Regions from separate parts of the Aquabacterium sp. A08 genome, predicted to be linked through region 1. Evidence: predicted binding sites of a transcription regulator. Region 1 holds the regulator's gene; the other holds the start of a gene.
What was found. Region 1 encodes sigma-54, which starts transcription at its own class of promoters, with help from an activator protein. Its sites were predicted from a motif close to TGGCANGNAANCTGCTTT; they were not measured.

Region 1 (8,733 bases):
CAGCCAGGCCGACCAGCCGGCGTAGTGTTTTTTCCAGTGCGTGGCCAGTTGGGCGAAGAAGTCGGTGTTCTCGCCGCCCTCGGCGAACTGGGCGGTTTCGCGGGCGCGGGTGGCCGCGCGCTGGCCGGCCACGCCGGCGGCGGCGATGCGCTCGCCATAGGGCGGGTTGAGCAGCATCACCCCCGGCGTGGGGCTGGGCGGCAGGCGCTGCAGGGCGTCGCCGCCGCGCAGTTCCAGCGCGGCCATGACGCCGGCGCGCTCGGCGTTGCGGCGCGCGAAGTCCACCATGCGGAAGGCGACGTCGCTGCCGAAGATGAAGGGCGCGGTGCCGGGCGGCAGCGGCCGCTCGGCGGCTTGCGCTTCCTGTTTGAGCGCCTGCCAGACGTGGGGCTGGTGCGGCAGCAGTTTCTCGAAGGCGAAGCGGCGCAGCCGGCCGGGCGCCAGGTTGAGCGCCACCTGCGCGGCCTCGATCAGCACCGTGCCGCTGCCGCAGCAGGGGTCGTACAGCGGCACCGGGCGGCCTTGTTCGTCCCAGCCGGTCCAGCCGGTGGCGGCGATCATGGCGGCGGCCAGGGTTTCCTTCAGCGGCGCGTCGCCCTTGTCCTCGCGCCAGCCGCGCTTGAACAGCGGTTCGCCCGAGGTGTCGATGTACACCGACACGTCCTCGTGCGTCAGGTGGGCGAACACGCGCACGTCGGGCCGGGCGGTGTCCACGCTGGGGCGCTCGCCGCGTTTGTCGCGCAGTCGGTCGCAAATCGCGTCTTTGACGCGCAGCGCGGCGAAGTTCAGGCTTTTCAGCGGGCTGTGCTGGGCGGTGATCTCGACCTTGAGGGTGCGCTGCGGGGTGAACCAGATTTCCCAGGCCACGCCGGCGGCGGCGCCGTACACGTCTTGTTCGCTGCGGTAGGGCTGGCGCGCCAGGCGCACCAGCACGCGCTGGGCCAGGCGGCTGTGCAGGTTGAGCTGCTGCGCCTGGCGCCAGCTGCCGGCGAGTTCCACGCCGGCGCGGCCGACGCGCAACTCGCCCGCGGGCACGCCGGTGATGCGTTGCACCTCGTCGGCCAGGTAGGTTTCCACGCCGGCGGCGCAGGGCAGGAACAGGGTGAGGGCGTTCATGGCGAACTTTCGGGTCGGTGGGGGCGCGTCGGCGGGGCGGCGCGCCCGGGGGTCACAGGGCCTTGCGCAGGTTGGCCGGCGCGATGCGCAGCGACTCGCGGTACTTGGCCACGGTGCGGCGCGCGCACTCGATGCCTTGTTCCTTGAGCATGTCGGAAATCTGGTTGTCGCTCAGCGGCTTTTTGGCGTCCTCGCCGGCCACGAACTGCTTGATCAGCGCGCGCACCGCGGTGCTCGACGCGTTGCCGCCGGTTTCGGTGCCCAGCGCCGAGCCGAAGAAGTACTTCAGCTCGAAGGTGCCGAAGGGCGTGGCCATGTACTTGGCGGTGGTCACGCGGCTGATGGTGGATTCGTGCAGCCCGAGTTCGTCGGCGATCTCGCGCAGCACCAGCGGGCGCATGGCCAGTTCGCCGTGCAAAAAGAAGCTGCGCTGGCGTTCGACGATGGCGCTGGCCACGCGCAGGATGGTGTCGAAGCGCTGCTGGATGTTCTTGATGAACCAGCGCGCCTCCTGCAGCCGCTGCTGCATGCCCTGGGCGCTGTCGCCCTTGTGGCCGCGCATGGCGTTGGCGTAGACGTCCTGCACGCGCAGGCGCGGCATCACCTCGGGGTTGAGCTGCACCTTGAAGCCGCGGCCTTGGGGCGTGACGATGACGTCGGGCACCACCACGTTGCGCTCCACGTTGGCAAAACGCCGGCCGGGTTTGGGTTCGAGCCGGGCGATCAGCGCGAGCGCGGCCTTGACCACCTCGTCCGTGCAGCCGCACAGGGTGGCCAGGCGCTTGACGTCGCGCTTGGCCATCAGCTCCAGCGGCTGTTCGCAGAGGGCCAGGGCGGCGCGGGCCTCGGGGCTGTTGCGCAGCTCCAGGATTTGCAGCGTCAGGCATTCGGCCAGGTGGCGCGCGCCCACGCCGGCCGGCTCCATGTGCTGCAGCCAGTGCAGCACGGTGTGCAGCAGCTGTTGCAGTTCTTCGGCGCGGGCCAGCCGTTCGTCGCCGTACAGGGCGCGGCCGCGGGCCTGTTCTTCCTGCGCCAGGATGGCCTCGGCCAGTTCGGGCAGGGGGTCGGCCAGGTAGCCGTCGTCGTTGAGCGACTCGATCAGGAAGTACAGCGCGGCGCGCTCGTCGTCGTTCAGGCGCAGCGCCAGGGCCTGCTGGTGCAGGTGGGCGGCCAGGCTGACGTGTTCGCTGGCCAGGTCGGCGGCGCTGGCGGTGTCGTCGTCGGCCGCGCCGTTGCGCGGCGGGGCGTCGCCGCCCCATTCGCTGTCGTCGGCGCGCAGCTCCACGGTGCCGTCGCCGTCCCAGCTATGTTCGACCGGGGCGCTGTCCTCGCCGCCGCCTTCCGCGGCTGGGCTGGTGTCGTTGCCGTCGCCGGGGGCGTCGGCGCTGCGTTCGCGCGGGGCGGGGGCGGCAGGCTCGGTGGCCCACTCGCTCACCTGGTCGCCCAGGCTCACCGGCGCGTCGGCCTGGTCCAGGCCAAAGTCCTCGCGCTCGGCGGCTTCCTGTTCGCGCTCCAGGAACGGGTTCTCGTCGAGCATCTGCTCGACCTCCTGCGCCATTTCGAGCGTGCTCAGCTGCAGCAGCCGGATCGACTGTTGCAGCTGTGGCGTCAGCGCCAGGTGCTGCGAAACGCGGAGGGACAGGCCTTGCTTCATGCGCCCGGCCTCACATGCGGAAGTGCTCGCCGAGGTAAACCCGGCGCACGTCGGCGTTCTCCACGATCTCGGCCGGGGTGCCCTGGGCCAGCACCCGCCCGTCGCTGATGATGAAGGCGTGGTCGCAGATGCCCAGCGTTTCGCGCACGTTGTGGTCGGTGATGAGCACGCCGATGCCGCGCGACTTTAGGAAGCCGATGATGCGCTGGATCTCGATGACGGCGATCGGGTCGATGCCGGCGAAGGGTTCGTCCAGCAGCACGAAGCGCGGGTTGGTGGCCAGCGCCCGGGCGATTTCCACCCGGCGCCGTTCGCCGCCCGACAGGGCCGGCGCCGGCGAGTGGCGCAGGTGCTGCACGTGCAGGTCTTCCAGCAGGCCGGTCAGGCGCTGCTCGATCTCGGCCTTGGGCAACGGGCGGCCAGCGGCGTCGGTCTGCAGCTCCAGCACGGCGCGCACGTTCTGCTCCACCGTCAGCTTGCGGAAGATGGAGGCCTCCTGCGGCAGGTAGCCCAGGCCCATGCGCGCGCGGCGGTGGATGGGCAGGCCCTGGATGGACTGGCCGTCGAGGGAAATGTCGCCCGCGTCGACGCGCACCAGGCCGACGATCATGTAGAACGAGGTGGTTTTGCCGGCGCCGTTGGGGCCGAGCAGGCCGACCACCTCGCCGCTGTGCACGGTGAGCGAGACGTCTTTGACCACCGGACGGCGGCCATAGCTTTTCTGCAGCCCGCGCACCTGCAGCTGGCTGGCGGGGGCGGCGGCCCCGGTCACGGGCGGGACTCCAGGCGCGGGCTGGGTTGCAGTCGGGGGGGCGGTGTGCCGGCCGCGTCGGCGTTGCCGGCGGCGGGGTTGGGCGTCAGCATGGCGCGCACCCGGCCACCGGGGTTGTCGGGCGAGCGGCTGGCGCCGCCGGCGTCCACCGTGAACACCTCGGTGCGGTTGTCGTAGACGATGGTGCCGCCGCTGGTCTGGTCGCTCAGGGTGGCGCCGCGGTAGCGGCGCAGCACCGCCTGGCCGATGAACTTCACCGTGTCGGCCTGGCTGTCGTAGTCGATGCGCAGCGCTTCGCCCTCGATGAACTCCTCCAGCCCCTCGCGCTTCTGGCGGAAGAAGGCGCGCTGGCCCTCGCGTCCCAGCACGGTGCTGAACTGGTTGTTCTGGGCGTCCTGGAGCACGTCCACCTGCTGGCCGCGGATGACGATGCTGCCCTTGGTGATGACCACGTTGCCGGTGAATACGCTGGTCTGGCGTGCGTCGTCGTAGCGCAGCGCGTCGGCCTCGATGTTCATGGCTTGGAGGCGGTCGGCGCGCTCGGCCAGGGCCGGGGCGGACAACCCGCCCGCCAGGGCCGCGGCGAGCAGCGCGGCGCGCAGGGCCCGGGCGTGGCGTGGTGGGGTGGTGGTCATGATCGGCACGAAAATTGCATTTGCAGGGTGTGTGCCGATTGTAGCCACAGCGCCCGCGGGCACAAGCCCGGGCCACGCGGCGGGTCGCGGTGGTGGGCCGGCCGCACGGTGGCGCGGCCGGCGCGCTTCAGCCCTTGCGCGCTTCCTGGATCAGCGCGTTGGCCACGGTCAGGGTGCGCGCGGCCTGGCCCGGCACGTAGTAGCGCCCGGCGATGCCCAGCGACGGCGTGGCCTCGACCTCGTAGGCGTCCTGCAGCTGGTTCGCGCGCTTGACCTTGCCCGCCACCCCGAAGGAGTTGAAGGTCTGGGTGAACTGGGCCTGGTTCAGCCCCTGCGCCGCGGCCCAGGCAATGATGGCGTCGGCGTTGTTCAGCCGCACCCGGTCCTGGTGGATGGCCTTGAACACGCGGTCGTGCAGGGCGTCGAGCTGGCCCAGCGCCTCCAGGGTGAAGTAGAGCCGCTGCAGGGGCTCGAAGGAGGCGTTGAAGCCCACCGGAGAGCGCCGCGCCACCACGTGGCCGGGCACGGTTTTCATCCAGTCCTTGAAGGCGGGCTCGAAGTTGTAGCAGTGGACGCAGGTGTAAGCGAAGAACTCGATCACCTCGACCTTGCCGGCCGGGGCGTCCACCGGGGCAGGGCGGGCCAGGCGGCGGTAGTCGCTGCCTTCGCGCAAGCCGCTGCCCTGGGCCCAGGCGGCGGTGGGCAGCCAGGCGCCCAAGGTGCCGGCGGCGGTGGCGCCCAGCACGGCGCGGGAAAAGTCTCGTCTTTGCATGGTGGCTTCACTCCGTGGATCGGTCGCGGGGCCGTCTCGGCCCGGCTCTGGGGTTGGGGCGCCGTCGCCGCGGGAAAGTTCCGGGGCGATACAGCTGGTCACAAGCCGGTTCAGCGCTGGACGCGCACCAGCGCGGTCTCCACGCCTTGGGCCTTGAGGCGTTCCTGCTGGGCCTCGGCGTCGGCCTTGGCGGGGTAGGGGCCCAGGCGCACGCGGAACACCGGGCGGCCGGCCTGTTCGCGCTCGCTGACCTGGGCGGCAAAGCCCAGCATGGCCAGGCGGGCGCGCTGGGCTTCGGCCTCGTCGGGGCCGCGGAAGGCGCCCACCTGCACGAAGTAATGGAAGGGGTCCACCGCCGGCGGCGCCTCGACCGACGCCACCGGGCCGGGGCTGCCGGCGCGGTCCTGGATCAGGGCGCCCAGCGGGTCGGCGGGTGTGGACGGCGCCGGCGCGGGGGCGGCCGCCGGTGGCGTGGCAGCAGCCTGGGCGTCGGCGGGAGTCACGGCGGCGGGCGGGGCCGGTTTGGTCGACAGCGCGGCGTTGGGGTTCCAGTCCTTGTTGCGCTCGGCCTCGATCGCGTCCTGCCCGGGTTTGCGCTGCACGCCGCGGTCCACCAGCGGCACCGGCACCTTGGTCACGTACACCGCCACGGCCAGGGCGGCGCCCAGGCCCACCAGCAGGCCGATGATGAAGCCCAGCAGGGTGCCGCCGCGCAGGGCACGGGGGGGGCGGGGGGTTTGCGTCATGGGGGGCTTTCGGTTCACATCTTCTGTGGCGCGCTCACGCCGAGCACGGCCAGGCCATTGTGCAGCACCCGGGCGGTGGCCGCGACCAGGGCCAGGCGCGCGCGCTTGACGGCCTCGTCCTCCACCAGGATGCGTTCGGCGTCGTAGTAGCTGTGGTACGCGGCGGCCAGTTCGCGCAGGTAGAAGGTCACGTCGTGCGGGGCGAAGTCGGCCGCGGCGGCGCTCAGCATCTCGGGGTACTTGGCCAGTTGCAGCATCAGGGCCTGGGCCTGCGGGCCTTCCAGGGCCGACAGGTCGGCGTCTTGCAGGCTGGCGACGTCGCCGCCCCAGCTGGCCAGCACCGAGCAAATGCGCGCGTGGGCGTACTGCACGTAGAACACCGGGTTGTCGTTGTTCTGCTGGATGGCCAGGTCCACGTCGAAGGTGTATTCGGTGTCGGGCTTGCGGCTGAGCAGGAAGAAGCGCACCGCGTCGGCGCTGGTCCACTCGATCAGGTCGCGCAGGGTGACGTAGCTGCCCGCGCGTTTGGAAATCTTCACTTCCTCGTCGCCGCGCACCACGCGCACCATGGTGTGCAACACGTAGTCGGGGTAGCCCTGTGGAATGCCCACGCCGGCGGCCTGTAGGCCGGCGCGCACGCGGGCAATGGTGCCGTGGTGGTCGGTGCCCTGGATGTTGATGACCTTGCTGAAGCCGCGTTCCCACTTGGTGATGTGGTAGGCCACGTCGGGCACGAAGTAGGTGTAGCCGCCGTCGCTCTTGCGCATGACGCGGTCTTTGTCGTCGCCGTAGTCGGTGGACTTGAGCCACAGCGCGCCGTCCTGCTCGTAGGTCTTGCCGGCGTCGATCAGCTTTTGTACCGCCTGCGCCACGCGGCCGCTGGTGTACAGGCTGGACTCCAGGTAGTACTGGTCGAACTTCACCTGAAAGGCCTGCAGGTCCAGGTCTTGCTCGTGGCGCAGGTAGGCCACGGCGAACTGGCGGATGCCGTCGAGGTCGTTCACGTCGCCGCTGGCGGTGAATTCCCGGTCGTCGGCTTTCACCGTCTTTTTGGCGAGGAAGTCGTTGGCGATGTCCTGGATGTACTCGCCGTTGTAGGCGGCCTCGGGCCATTCGGCGTCGCCGGGCTTGAAGCCTTGGGCGCGCAGCTGGGTGGAGTTGGCCAGGGTTTCGATCTGCACACCCGCGTCGTTGTAATAGAACTCGCGGTGGACGTTCCAGCCCTGCGTCTCGAACAGGTTGCAGAGGGCGTCGCCCAGCGCGGCCTGGCGGCCGTGGCCCACGTGCAGCGGGCCGGTGGGGTTGGCGGACACGAACTCGACCAGCACGCGTTGGCCGTTGCTGGGTTGCTGGCCAAAGGCGGCACCCGCGGCCAGCACCTCGCGCACCACTTGCTGTTTGGCGGCGGGCTTGAGTTTGATGTTCAAGAAGCCAGGGCCGGCGATGTCGAGCGCGTCCACCCAGCGCTGGAAGGCGGGGGTGGCCTGCAGGGCGTCCACCAGCTGCTGGGCCAACTGGCGCGGGTTGGCCTTGAGCGGCTTGGCCAGCTGCATGGCGGCGGTGCAGGCGAAGTCGCCGTGGCTGGCCTGCTTGGGGTTTTCGAACGCGGCCTTGCTGCCGGCGCCGGGCGAGAGGGTTTCCAGCTCGGCGGCCAGGGCGGCGAGCAGTTCGTGTTTGACGGAGAGCATGGGGTGGGATTTTAGGCTCAGGCCTTCACCCAGGCGTGGGCTTTCAGGTCGTCCAGCGCCACGTGCTCCAGGGCGCGCGCGTGGCAGCTTTCCAGCACCACCGGCGGGGCGCAGCCGGCGTCCAGCGCTTCCTGCCAGCGCAGCGCGCACAGGCACCAGCGGTCGCCCGGCTTCAGGCCGGGGAAGCGCCACTGCGGCCGGGGGGTGACGAGGTCGTTGCCGCGCGCCTTGGAAAACGCCAGAAATTCGGCCGTGACCCGGGCGCAGACGACGTGGGAGCCGGTGTCGTCGGGGCGGGTGTGGCAGCAGCCGTCGCGCAGGTAGCCGGTCAGCGGGTCGTAGGAGCAGGCGCGCAGCGGCGTGCCGAGGACGTTGAGGGCGGTCATGGCGTGCGGGGAGTGGGGTGGAGCGGTAAGGTGGCGTCCACCGGTGCGGGGTGTCCCGTGCCGGTGGGGCGGGGGCGGGTGCGCTGGGCCAGGTGCTCGCCCAGGGGCGGCAACGGCTCCCCCTGCAGGCGCGCCCAGAGCCAGGGCAGGCCGGCGCTCAGGTCGGTGCGCAGGCCGGCGCGTTGCGCCGCGGGCGGTGGCTGTGCGCCGGGCGGGCCCAGGTCGAAGTCGAACACGTAGTGCGGTTCCTGGCCCATGCGCAGGTCGGTGACCCAGAGCCGGCCATCGCGGCGGTGCAGGCGGTAAAAGCCGTCGCTGAAGCGGGCGATGCGCTGCACCTGCGGGTGCTGGCCGTGCGCGCGGATCAGCTCGGCCCCGCGCGGGTGGCTGCGAAAGGCCACCGGGCGGCCCCGGTCGAGCAGGGCGTAGTAGCCCTCGTGGTACTGCGCGTCGTCCACCGCCACAATGCGCCACAGCGCGGTGCTGAACGGCGCCGGGGTGACCAGCACCTGCTGGCTGGGCAGCCCCGCGGCCGCCAGCGACTGGCGGGCGTGTTCGGCCACCCCGGCCTGGGCCAGCACGCTCCAGCCGGCGTAGGCGGTGCTCAGCGCCAGCCCCGCCGCGTTGGCGCGCAGGCCGCGGCCGGGCCGCAGCAGCGCCCAGCCCAGGCCCAGCAGCAGCGGCAGGGTGTAGGCCGGGTCGATGATGAACAGGCTGCCCACGCCGTAGGCGGTGTCGGTGAAGGGGCGCAGCAGCTGGGTGCCGTAGACGGTGAGGGCGTCCAGCAGCGCGTGGGTGGTGAGCGCCAGCGTCAGCGCCAGGCCCCAGCGGCGCCACTGCTGCGCTTCGCCGTGCAGGCGGGCCACCAGCCAGCCCAGCGGCCAGCCGGCCAGCGCCAGGTAGAGCAGGGCGTGGCTGTCGGCGCGGTGCAGCACCATGTTGAGCACGGCGTCGCCGTGGTCGA
Region 2 (8,733 bases), on a different contig from region 1:
CTGCAGCAGGTGGTGCAGGCCGTGGCCGCCAGCGAGCCGGTGCTGAACTACCTGCAGGACCTGCTGGACGCCACCCGCGACGGGCGCTGGTTCGTGCAGGGCCTGAGCCCGCGGGCCGGGCTGGCCATCCTGCGGGCGGCCAAGGCCCGCGCCCTGGTGGACGGGCGGCGCTACGTGGCGCCCGACGACATCGCCGCCATCCTGCCGCAGACCGCCGCCCACCGGCTGGTGGCGGTGGGCGCGGCCGGGCGCGGCGCCGCCGAGCAGGTGCGTGCCATGGTGGCGGCCACGCCGCTGCCCTGACGGCCACGGCGCCGCCCCGAACTTCCCCGCCCCAGCCGGCTCAGAGCGACATGCCCACCCCTGCCCCCGCTTCCCCGCCCTCCCGGTGGCGCCGTGGCCGCTGGCGGGCGACCTGGCACGGGTGGTGGCTGCGGCGGCAGACCCCGACGGCCCACCTGACGCTGACCCACCGCAACCTCTACATCCTGCCCACCCGCGCCGGGCTGATGCTGGGGCTGACCCTGTTGCTGCTGCTGGTGGGCAGCATCAACTACCAGCTGAACCTGGGCTATTTGCTGACCTTTCTGCTGGCCGGCTGCGCGGTGGTGGCCCTGCACGTGACCCACAACAACCTGCGCGGGCTGCGCCTGTCGGTGCACGGCCTGGAGCCGGTGTTCGCCGGCCAGGCGGCGCCGGTGCAACTGGTGCTGCACAACCCCGGCACGCGACACCGCTACGGCGTGGGGCTGGCTTGGCTGGACCCTGGCGCCGCCGACGCGTCGGTCTGGGCCGATGTGCCGCCCCAGGCCAGCGCCACCGTGCAGCTGAGCCACCCCACCCAGCGGCGAGGCCCCCTGCCCCTGCCCGCGCTGCGGGTGGAAACCCGCTTTCCCCTGGGCACCGTGAGCGCCTGGCACTGGTGGCGGCCGGCCGGCCGTTGGCTGGTGTACCCCGCCCCAGAAACGCCCGAGCCCGCCCTGCCCCGTCCCGACGGACCAGCGCCAGAGCAGCCCCCCAGCGCCCAGGGCGTGGGCCGCAGCGACGAGACCGATGGCGTGCGCCCACACCGGCGTGGCGACCCCTTGAAATGGGTGCTCTGGAAAAAAGTGGCGCGGCTGGCCGACGGCCCCCACCCGGCCTGGGTCAGCCGCGACTTTGCGCCCCCCAGCGGCACCGAACTGTGGCTGGACCACGCCCAGTGCGGCCTGAGCGACCCGGAAGCCCAGCGTTCGCGCCTGTGCGCCTGGGTCCTGCGGGCCGAGACCCTGGGCCTGCGCTACGGCCTGCGCCTGCCCGGTCTGGCCCTGCCGCCCGACCAGGGCCCAGCGCACCGACGCCGCTGCCTGGAGGCCCTGGCATGCCACTGAGCGTCCCACGCTTCGCCCCCTTGCCGCGCGACGCGCGCGACACCCTGTTTCTGTTGGGGGTGATCGGCTGGATCGTGCTGCTGCAAAGCCCCCACCTGCCCGCCTGGTGCACCGGCCTGACGCTGGCGGTGCTGGCCTGGCGCGGCACCCTGGCCCTGCGCCAGCGCGCGTTGCCGGGCTGGCCCTGGCGGCTCGGGGTGCTGTTGCTGGCCATGGGCGGCGTCTGGGCCAGCCACCGCACCCTGCTCGGCCAGGAGGCCGGGGTGACGATGATCGTGCTGCTGCTGGCGCTCAAAACGCTGGAGTTGCGCGCCCGGCGCGACGCCTTCGTCGTCTTCTTCCTCGGCTTCTTCACCCTGCTCACGCACTTTTTCCATTCCCAGTCGCTGTCCACGGCGCTGGGCATCCTGGTCGCGCTGCTGGGGCTGCTGACGGCGCTGGTCAACGCCCACATGCCGGTGGGGCGGCCGCCGCTGTGGCGCAGCGTGCGGCTGGCCGGCGGCATGGCGCTGCTGGGGGCGCCCATCATGCTGGTGCTGTTCATGCTGTTCCCGCGCTTCGCGCCGCTGTGGGGCATCCCGAACGACAGCACGCTGGGACGCACCGGCCTGTCGGGGCAGATGCAGGTGGGCCAGATCGCCCGGCTGGCGCAGGACGACCGCATCGCCCTGCGGGTCGAGTTCGAGCCCGGCCAGCGGCCAGCGCAACAGGCGCTGTACTTTCGCGGGCCGGTGCTGAGCCAGTTCGACGGCACCGAGTGGCGCCCGCGCCACGCCGACGCCAGCCGGCCGGTCCTGCCGGACAGCGGCCTGCAAACCACGGGCCCCGGTGTGCGCTACCGCCTGACGATGGAGCCCAGCAACCGCCCCTGGGTGCTGACGCTGGAGGCCACGCCCGAACTGCCCGTCCTGGCCGGCCAGACCCCGCGCCCGACGCCCGACCTGCAATGGCTGGTGCCGCGCCCGTTGACCGACGTGACCCGCTTCGACGCGGTCGCCTACCCGCAGCACCGCCACGGCCCGGCCCAGCGCGAACTGGCGCTGCAGGCCGACCTGGACCTGCCGCCCGGCTTCAACCCGCGCACCCTGCAATGGGCCCAGGACCTGCAGCGCCAGCTGGGCCCCGAGACCCCGGCCGCCACCTACGTCGACACCGTGCTGGAGCGGCTGCGCAGCGGCGGCTACCGCTACACGCTGGAGCCGGGCCTGTACGGCCGCCACACCGCCGACGAATTCTGGTTTGACCGCCAGCAGGGCTTTTGCGAGCACATCGCGTCCAGCTTCGTCATCCTGATGCGGGCGCTGGACATCCCGGCCCGGGTGGTGACGGGCTACCAGGGCGGGTCGCTGAACCCGGTGGACGGCGTCTGGACGGTGCGCCAGAGCGACGCCCACGCCTGGGCCGAGGTCTGGCTGGCCGAACGGGGCTGGACCCGCATCGACCCGACCGCCTACGTCATGCCGGCCCGGACCGACACGGTGGAGCGGCTGCGTCCGCCCCCCGGCCTGTTCATGGGCGCGCTCCTGCGCGCCAACCCCACGCTGCTGGCGCACCTGCGTTCGGTCTGGGAAGCCACCAACAACCGCTGGAACCAGTGGGTGCTGAACTACACCCAAAGCCGCCAGCTGGACCTGCTGCGCCGGCTGGGCTTCCCATCGCCCAGCTGGACCGACCTGGTGCAGCTGCTGGCCACGGCGCTGGTGCTGGCGGGCCTGGCCGGCGCAGGCTGGACCTGGTGGGAGCGGCGCCGGCAAGACCCCTGGCTGGCGCTGCTGCAACAAGCCCGCCAGCGCCTGCAACGGCACGGCCTGGCGCTGCCGCCGCACGCCACCCCACGCCAACTGGCCCAGGCCTTGGCCGCGTTGGGTGGGGACGTGCCGGGCGCTTCGGCCCTGACCGCCCAGGCCTGGCAAGACTGGTTGCTGGACCTGGAGGCCTGGCGCTACGACCCGGCCCACGCCGCACCAGCCACATCCCTGCCCGCGCTGCGCACCCGCTGGCGCCAACTGCCCGCCTTGCCGCCCTTGTCCACCCCTGCCTCACCCCATGTCCGCCCCTCGGCCTCCTGAACCCGCTCCCTCCACCCCTGTGTCCACCGCCACCCACTGGAAGCCACGGGCCACTGCACCGCGCCTGGCCAGCACCGTCCTGAACCCGCCACGCTGGCACGCCGCCCTGCTGGCCACTTGCCTGGCGGCGGGCAGCGCCGTGGCCCAACCCGCCAGCCCCACCCGCCCAGCCGCCGCGCGCAGCGCCCCGTCCAGTGCACCGGCCTTCAGCTACCAGAGCCACGCCGCCGCCCTGGCCTACGCCGACGAACTGGACCGCCGCCAGGGCTGGGACGACGGCTGGGCCCGGCGCTGGCTGGCCCAGGCCGAGCGCAAGCCGCAGGTGGTCCGGCTCATCGCGCCCCCGCCCAGCGGCACCCCCAAGAACTGGGCCGCCTACCGCAGCCGTTTCGTCGAGCCGGTGCGGCTGCAGGCCGGCCAGCGCTTCTGGCGCCAGCACGCCGACACCCTGGCCCGCGCCGAGGCCACCTACGGCGTGCCGGCCTGGCTGGTCGTCGGCATCATCGGTGTGGAAACCCTGTACGGCCAGCACACCGGTAACTTCCGCGTGCTGGACGCGCTGGCCACCCTCGCGTTCGACTTCCCGGCCGAACACCCGCGCGCCGCCCAGCGCACCGAGTACTTCCGCAGCGAACTGGCCGCCTTCCTGGACATGGCCCGCCGCAGCGGCGTCGCGCCGACCGAGTGGCGCGGCAGCTACGCCGGGGCCATGGGCCTGCCGCAATTCATGCCCAGCAACTGGGAACGGTTCGGGGTGGATTTCGACGGCGACGGCCGCATCGACCTGCTGCGCAGCCCCAGCGACGCGATCGGCTCCGTCGCCCGCTACCTGCAGGCTTACGGCTGGCAACCCGGCATGCCAACGCACTACCCGGTCGGCTTCGACGCCGCCAGCCTGGACCTCGAAGCCCTGCTGCTGCCCGACATCCTGCCCACCTTCAGCCCGGACGCCCTGCACCGCCAGGGCGCGCGCTTCGACGCCGCGGTGCAGGCCCACCCCGGCCCGCTGGCCCTGGTGGAACTGGAAAACGGCGACGCCCCGCGCAGCTACGTGCTGGGCACCGAAAACTTCTACGCCATCACCCGCTACAACTGGAGCAGCTACTACGCGATGGCGGTGATCGAACTGGGCCAGGCGGTGCAGGCCTTGGTGGTGCGCTGAACGCGCCCAAAGGCACCAGCCTGGTGCATCCACACCCCAAACCGGACGCCGCCGCACCAAGCGCGATCAGGGCGCGTGAACCGGCACCAAAAAGTTCTGGCTGATGCGGTTGCCCAGCATGTTGACGCGGTCGAGGAACTGCGTCAGGAAGGCGTGCAAGCCGTTGGCCAGGATCTCGTCGATGCGACCGAACTGCAGCTCGGCGCGCAACCTGCCGGCGTGGCGCTCGGTTTCGGCCGAGGTCTCGTTGCTCACCGCGCTCAGGTTGTTCACCACCTCGTTCATGCAGGCCAGCAAGCTGCGCGGCATGTCCGGGCGCAGGATCATCAGCTCGGCCACCCGTTCTGGCGTGATCACCGCGCGGTACACCTTGCGGTAGACCTCGAAGGCGCTGACGCTGCGCAGGATGGCGCTCCAGTGGTAAAAGTCCAGCTCCTGGTCGGACTCGTTGGCGGCGCCGTAAAAGTCGCTCTCCACCGCGTGGAACTTGACGTCGATCAGGCGCGCGGTGTTGTCGGCCCGCTCCAAGAAGGTGCCCATGCGGTAGAAGTGGAAGGCCTCGTCCTGCAACATGGTGCCGATGGCCACCCCGCGCGAGAGGTGCGAGCGGAACTTGACCCACTCGAAGAACTCGCCCGGGTCTTTCTCGAACGCCTTGGCCTTGAGCAGGCGCTGCAGCTCCAGCCAGGTCTGGTTCTGGGTTTCCCAGAGTTCGGTGGTCAGCGCACCCCGCACGGCGCGGGCGTTTTCGCGGGCGGCACGCAGGCAGCTGACGATGCTCGACGGGTTGCTCTCGTCGCGCACCATGAAGTGCAGCACGTCTTTCGGCGTGATTTCGCCGTACTGGTACTGGTAGGCGGGCATCAGCTCGCTGATGCGCAGCAGCCCCTCCCAGCCCACCTGGGCCACGCCGGCCGATTGCGGCAACAGCGAAGTCTGGTAGTTCACGTCCAGAATGCGGGCGGTGTTTTCGGCGCGCTCGGTGTAGCGCGACATCCAGAACAAATGGTCGGCGGTTCTTGACAGCATTGTGTGTGTCCCCTCAGGCTTCCAGAATCCAGGTGTCTTTGGTGCCGCCGCCCTGCGACGAGTTGACGACGAGCGAGCCTTCCTTCAAGGCGACGCGGGTCAGGCCGCCGGGCACCATCTGCACGGTCTTGCCACTCAGCACAAAGGGGCGCAGGTCGATGTGGCGCGGCGCGATGCCGGACTCCACGTAGGTGGGGCAGGACGACAGGCTCAGCGTGGGCTGGGCGATGTAGCCCTCCGGGTTGGCCAGCACGGCCTGGCGGAAGGCCTCGATCTCGGCGGCGGTGGCCGCCGGCCCGACCAGCATGCCGTAGCCGCCGGCGCCATGCACCTCCTTGACCACCAGTTCCTTCAGGTTGGCCAGGATGTATTTCAGGTCGTCGGGCTTGCGGCCGAGGAAGGTGGGCACGTTCTTCAGGATGGGTTTTTCGCCCAGGTAGAACTCGACCATCTGCGGCACGTAGGGGTAGATGGACTTGTCGTCCGCCACGCCGGTGCCGATGGCGTTGCACAGCGTCACGTTGCCGCGGCGGTACACGTCCAGCAGGCCCGCACACCCCAGGGTGGAGGTGGGCCGGAAGGCCAGCGGGTCCAGGAAGTCGTCGTCCACCCGGCGGTAGATCACGTCCACCCGTTTGGGGCCGCGCGTGGTGCGCATGTAAACGAAGTGGTCCTTGACGAACAGGTCCTGGCCCTCGACCAGTTCCACGCCCATCTGCTGCGCCAGGAAGGCGTGCTCGAAGTAGGCGCTGTTGTACATGCCGGGGGTCAGCACCACCACCGTCGGCTCGGCGGTGTGGGCGGGGCTGACGGCGCGCAGGGTTTCCAGCAGCAGGTCGGGGTAATGCGCCACCGGGGCCACCCGGTTCTGGCTGAACAGCTCGGGGAAGAGCCGCATCATCATCTTGCGGTCTTCCAGCATGTAGCTCACACCGCTGGGCACGCGCAGGTTGTCTTCCAGCACGTAGTACTCGGCCTCGCCGCTGCCGCCGGGCACCGGGGCGCGCACGATGTCCACCCCCGCGATGTGCGAGTACACCCCGCCGGGCACGTCCACGCCCACCATCTCGGGGCGGAACTGGGCGTTGCGCTCGATCTGCTCGCGCGGCACGATGCCGGCTTTGATGATGTCCTGGTCGTGGTAAATGTCGTGGATGAAGCGGTTGAGCGCCGTGACGCGCTGGGCCAGCCCCTTTTCCATGGAGCGCCATTCGTGCGCGGGGATGATGCGCGGGATCAGGTCGAAGGGGATGAGGCGTTCGGTGCCGGCGCCGTCCTCGTCCTTGTCGCCATAGACGGCGAAGGTGATGCCGACGCGGCGAAAGATCATCTCGGCCTCTTCGCGCCGGTCGGCCATCACGTCGGCGGGCTGCTGGGCGAGCCAGCGGGCGTACTGGCGGTAGTGGTCGCGCACCTGTTCGGGCGCCGCGTACATTTCGTCAAAGGTGTGTTTGCTCATGGATGCTCTTTGGTGTAGGCGCCTGTGTCTGCTTGCCGAAGGGCTTTAAGCAAGGAGCGGGCCAGGCCATCTTGGGGTGTGCACACCGGGTCAGTATGCGTCAGTTCGGGTCGGGGCCGTTGGCGGCCGGGGCGCCTGCGCGGGGCGTGTGCCAGTAGCGCCGGGCGGTGTCGCGGTGGCAGTCGATGCGCTGCGGTTCGGTGCTGCGCCAAGTGGCGGCGCCACAGCGCGGGCTGGCCACCCAGCGCAGCGGCCGGGCCTGCAGGCGCCGCACCACCACCGGCGCGGGGTGGCCGTAGCGGTTGCGGTGGCCGGCCTGCACCACCACCACGGCCGGGCGCAGGGTGTTGAGCCAGACCGGCCCTGTGGAGGTCTGGCTGCCGTGGTGGGCGGCCAGCAGGAGCTGGGTGCGCAGTTCGGGCCGCTCCAGCGCGAGCCGGGTTTCCTCGGCCAGGGTGATGTCGCCGGTCAGCAGCGCACCGCCATCGCCACCGATGCGCAGCACGCAGGAGCGGGCGTTTTCGGACAGGCCCGCGGCATGGTCGGCGGGACGCGGGTGCAGCACCTCGAAGCGCACGCCGTCCCAGTCCCAGTGTTCGCCGGCCAGGCACGGCCGGGCCCGCACCGCGTCCAGCGGCGGCTCGGCGCCTGGCCCACCCAAGGGCCACGACGCCCACCAGACCGCCCTGGGGTGGGCCCGGGCCACGCTGGCCGCGCCACTGGCGTGGTCGCTGTCGGCGTGGCTGACCATGACGGCGTCGAGCCGGTCGCCGCCGGCGCGCAACAAGGGCAGCAACACCCGCTCGGCGGCGTTGGTGGACGCGCCCAGGGGCGGCCCGGTGTCGTAGAGCAGGGTGTGGCGTGCGGTGCGCACCAGCACGGCGGTGCCCTGGCCCACGTCGGGCGCCACCACCTCGAAGGTGCCGTGCGCTGGCCGAGGCGGGGCGTACACCAGCGCCGGCCACAGCAGCAACAGCCCCCAACCGCGCCAGGCCCAGGGCAGGCGCAGCACCAGCAGCACACCGCCCAGCGCCGCCAGCATGGCCAGCCCGAGGGGCAGGGCCGGCCGCTCCAACGTCGCGCCCGGCACCTGGGCCAGGGCGTGCAGACACCACAACAGGGCATCCACCGCCCAGGCGCCCGGGGTCCACAACAGGGGCCAGACCGCCCCCAGCATGGCCAGCGGGGTGACGAGCAGCGTCACCCACGGAATGGCAAACAGGTTGGCCACCAGCCCGATCAGCGAGAACTGGCCGAACAGCATCAGCGTCAGCGGCGCCAGCGCGACGGTGACCACCGCCTGGGTCTGCAGCATCTCGCGCCCCTGCCGCGCCAGGGCGCTGCCACCGGGGGCCGGCGCCTGGGGCCAGGCGGTGGCGAACAGCACCCCCACGGCGACGAAGCTCAGCCAGAAACCGGGTTGCAGCAGGGCCCAGGGGTCGATCCAGACCAACGCGTTCATGGCCAGCAACCACACCACCGGCCAGGGCCAGCGCCGCCCGCTCAGGCGCAGGGCGGTGACGGCCGCCAGCATCAGCACCGTGCGCTGCGACGGCACCCCCCAGCCGGAAAAGGCCGCGTACAGGGCCGCCAGCACCACCCCGCCCACGCCCGCCACCATGGGCGTGGGCGCGGCCAGCAGCA

Region 2: HA630_RS19300 (circularly permuted type 2 ATP-grasp protein) is a predicted target of sigma-54. The motif match lies at 7,136-7,153, and genes of this name have one in related genera.

Annotation. Positions count from the first base shown of each region.
Region 1 covers NZ_JAAQQT010000692.1:42,514-51,246, forward strand. Annotated here, with positions in the region: gene HA630_RS19785 (class I SAM-dependent RNA methyltransferase) at 1-1,116, opposite strand, end outside; gene rpoN (RNA polymerase factor sigma-54) at 1,169-2,770, opposite strand; gene lptB (LPS export ABC transporter ATP-binding protein) at 2,781-3,542, opposite strand; gene lptA (lipopolysaccharide transport periplasmic protein LptA) at 3,539-4,177, opposite strand; gene HA630_RS19805 (thiol:disulfide interchange protein DsbA/DsbL) at 4,305-4,949, opposite strand; gene HA630_RS19810 (SPOR domain-containing protein) at 5,060-5,695, opposite strand; gene argS (arginine--tRNA ligase) at 5,710-7,383, opposite strand; gene HA630_RS19820 (DUF2237 family protein) at 7,401-7,769, opposite strand; gene HA630_RS19825 (metal-dependent hydrolase) at 7,766-8,733, opposite strand, start outside.
Region 2 covers NZ_JAAQQT010000690.1:29,771-38,503, forward strand. Annotated here, with positions in the region: gene HA630_RS19275 (MoxR family ATPase) at 1-303, shown strand, start outside; gene HA630_RS19280 (DUF58 domain-containing protein) at 354-1,370, shown strand; gene HA630_RS19285 (DUF3488 and transglutaminase-like domain-containing protein) at 1,361-3,439, shown strand; gene mltB (lytic murein transglycosylase B) at 3,519-4,601, shown strand; gene HA630_RS19295 (alpha-E domain-containing protein) at 4,668-5,630, opposite strand; gene HA630_RS19300 (circularly permuted type 2 ATP-grasp protein) at 5,644-7,089, opposite strand; gene HA630_RS19305 (DNA internalization-related competence protein ComEC/Rec2) at 7,190-8,733, opposite strand, start outside.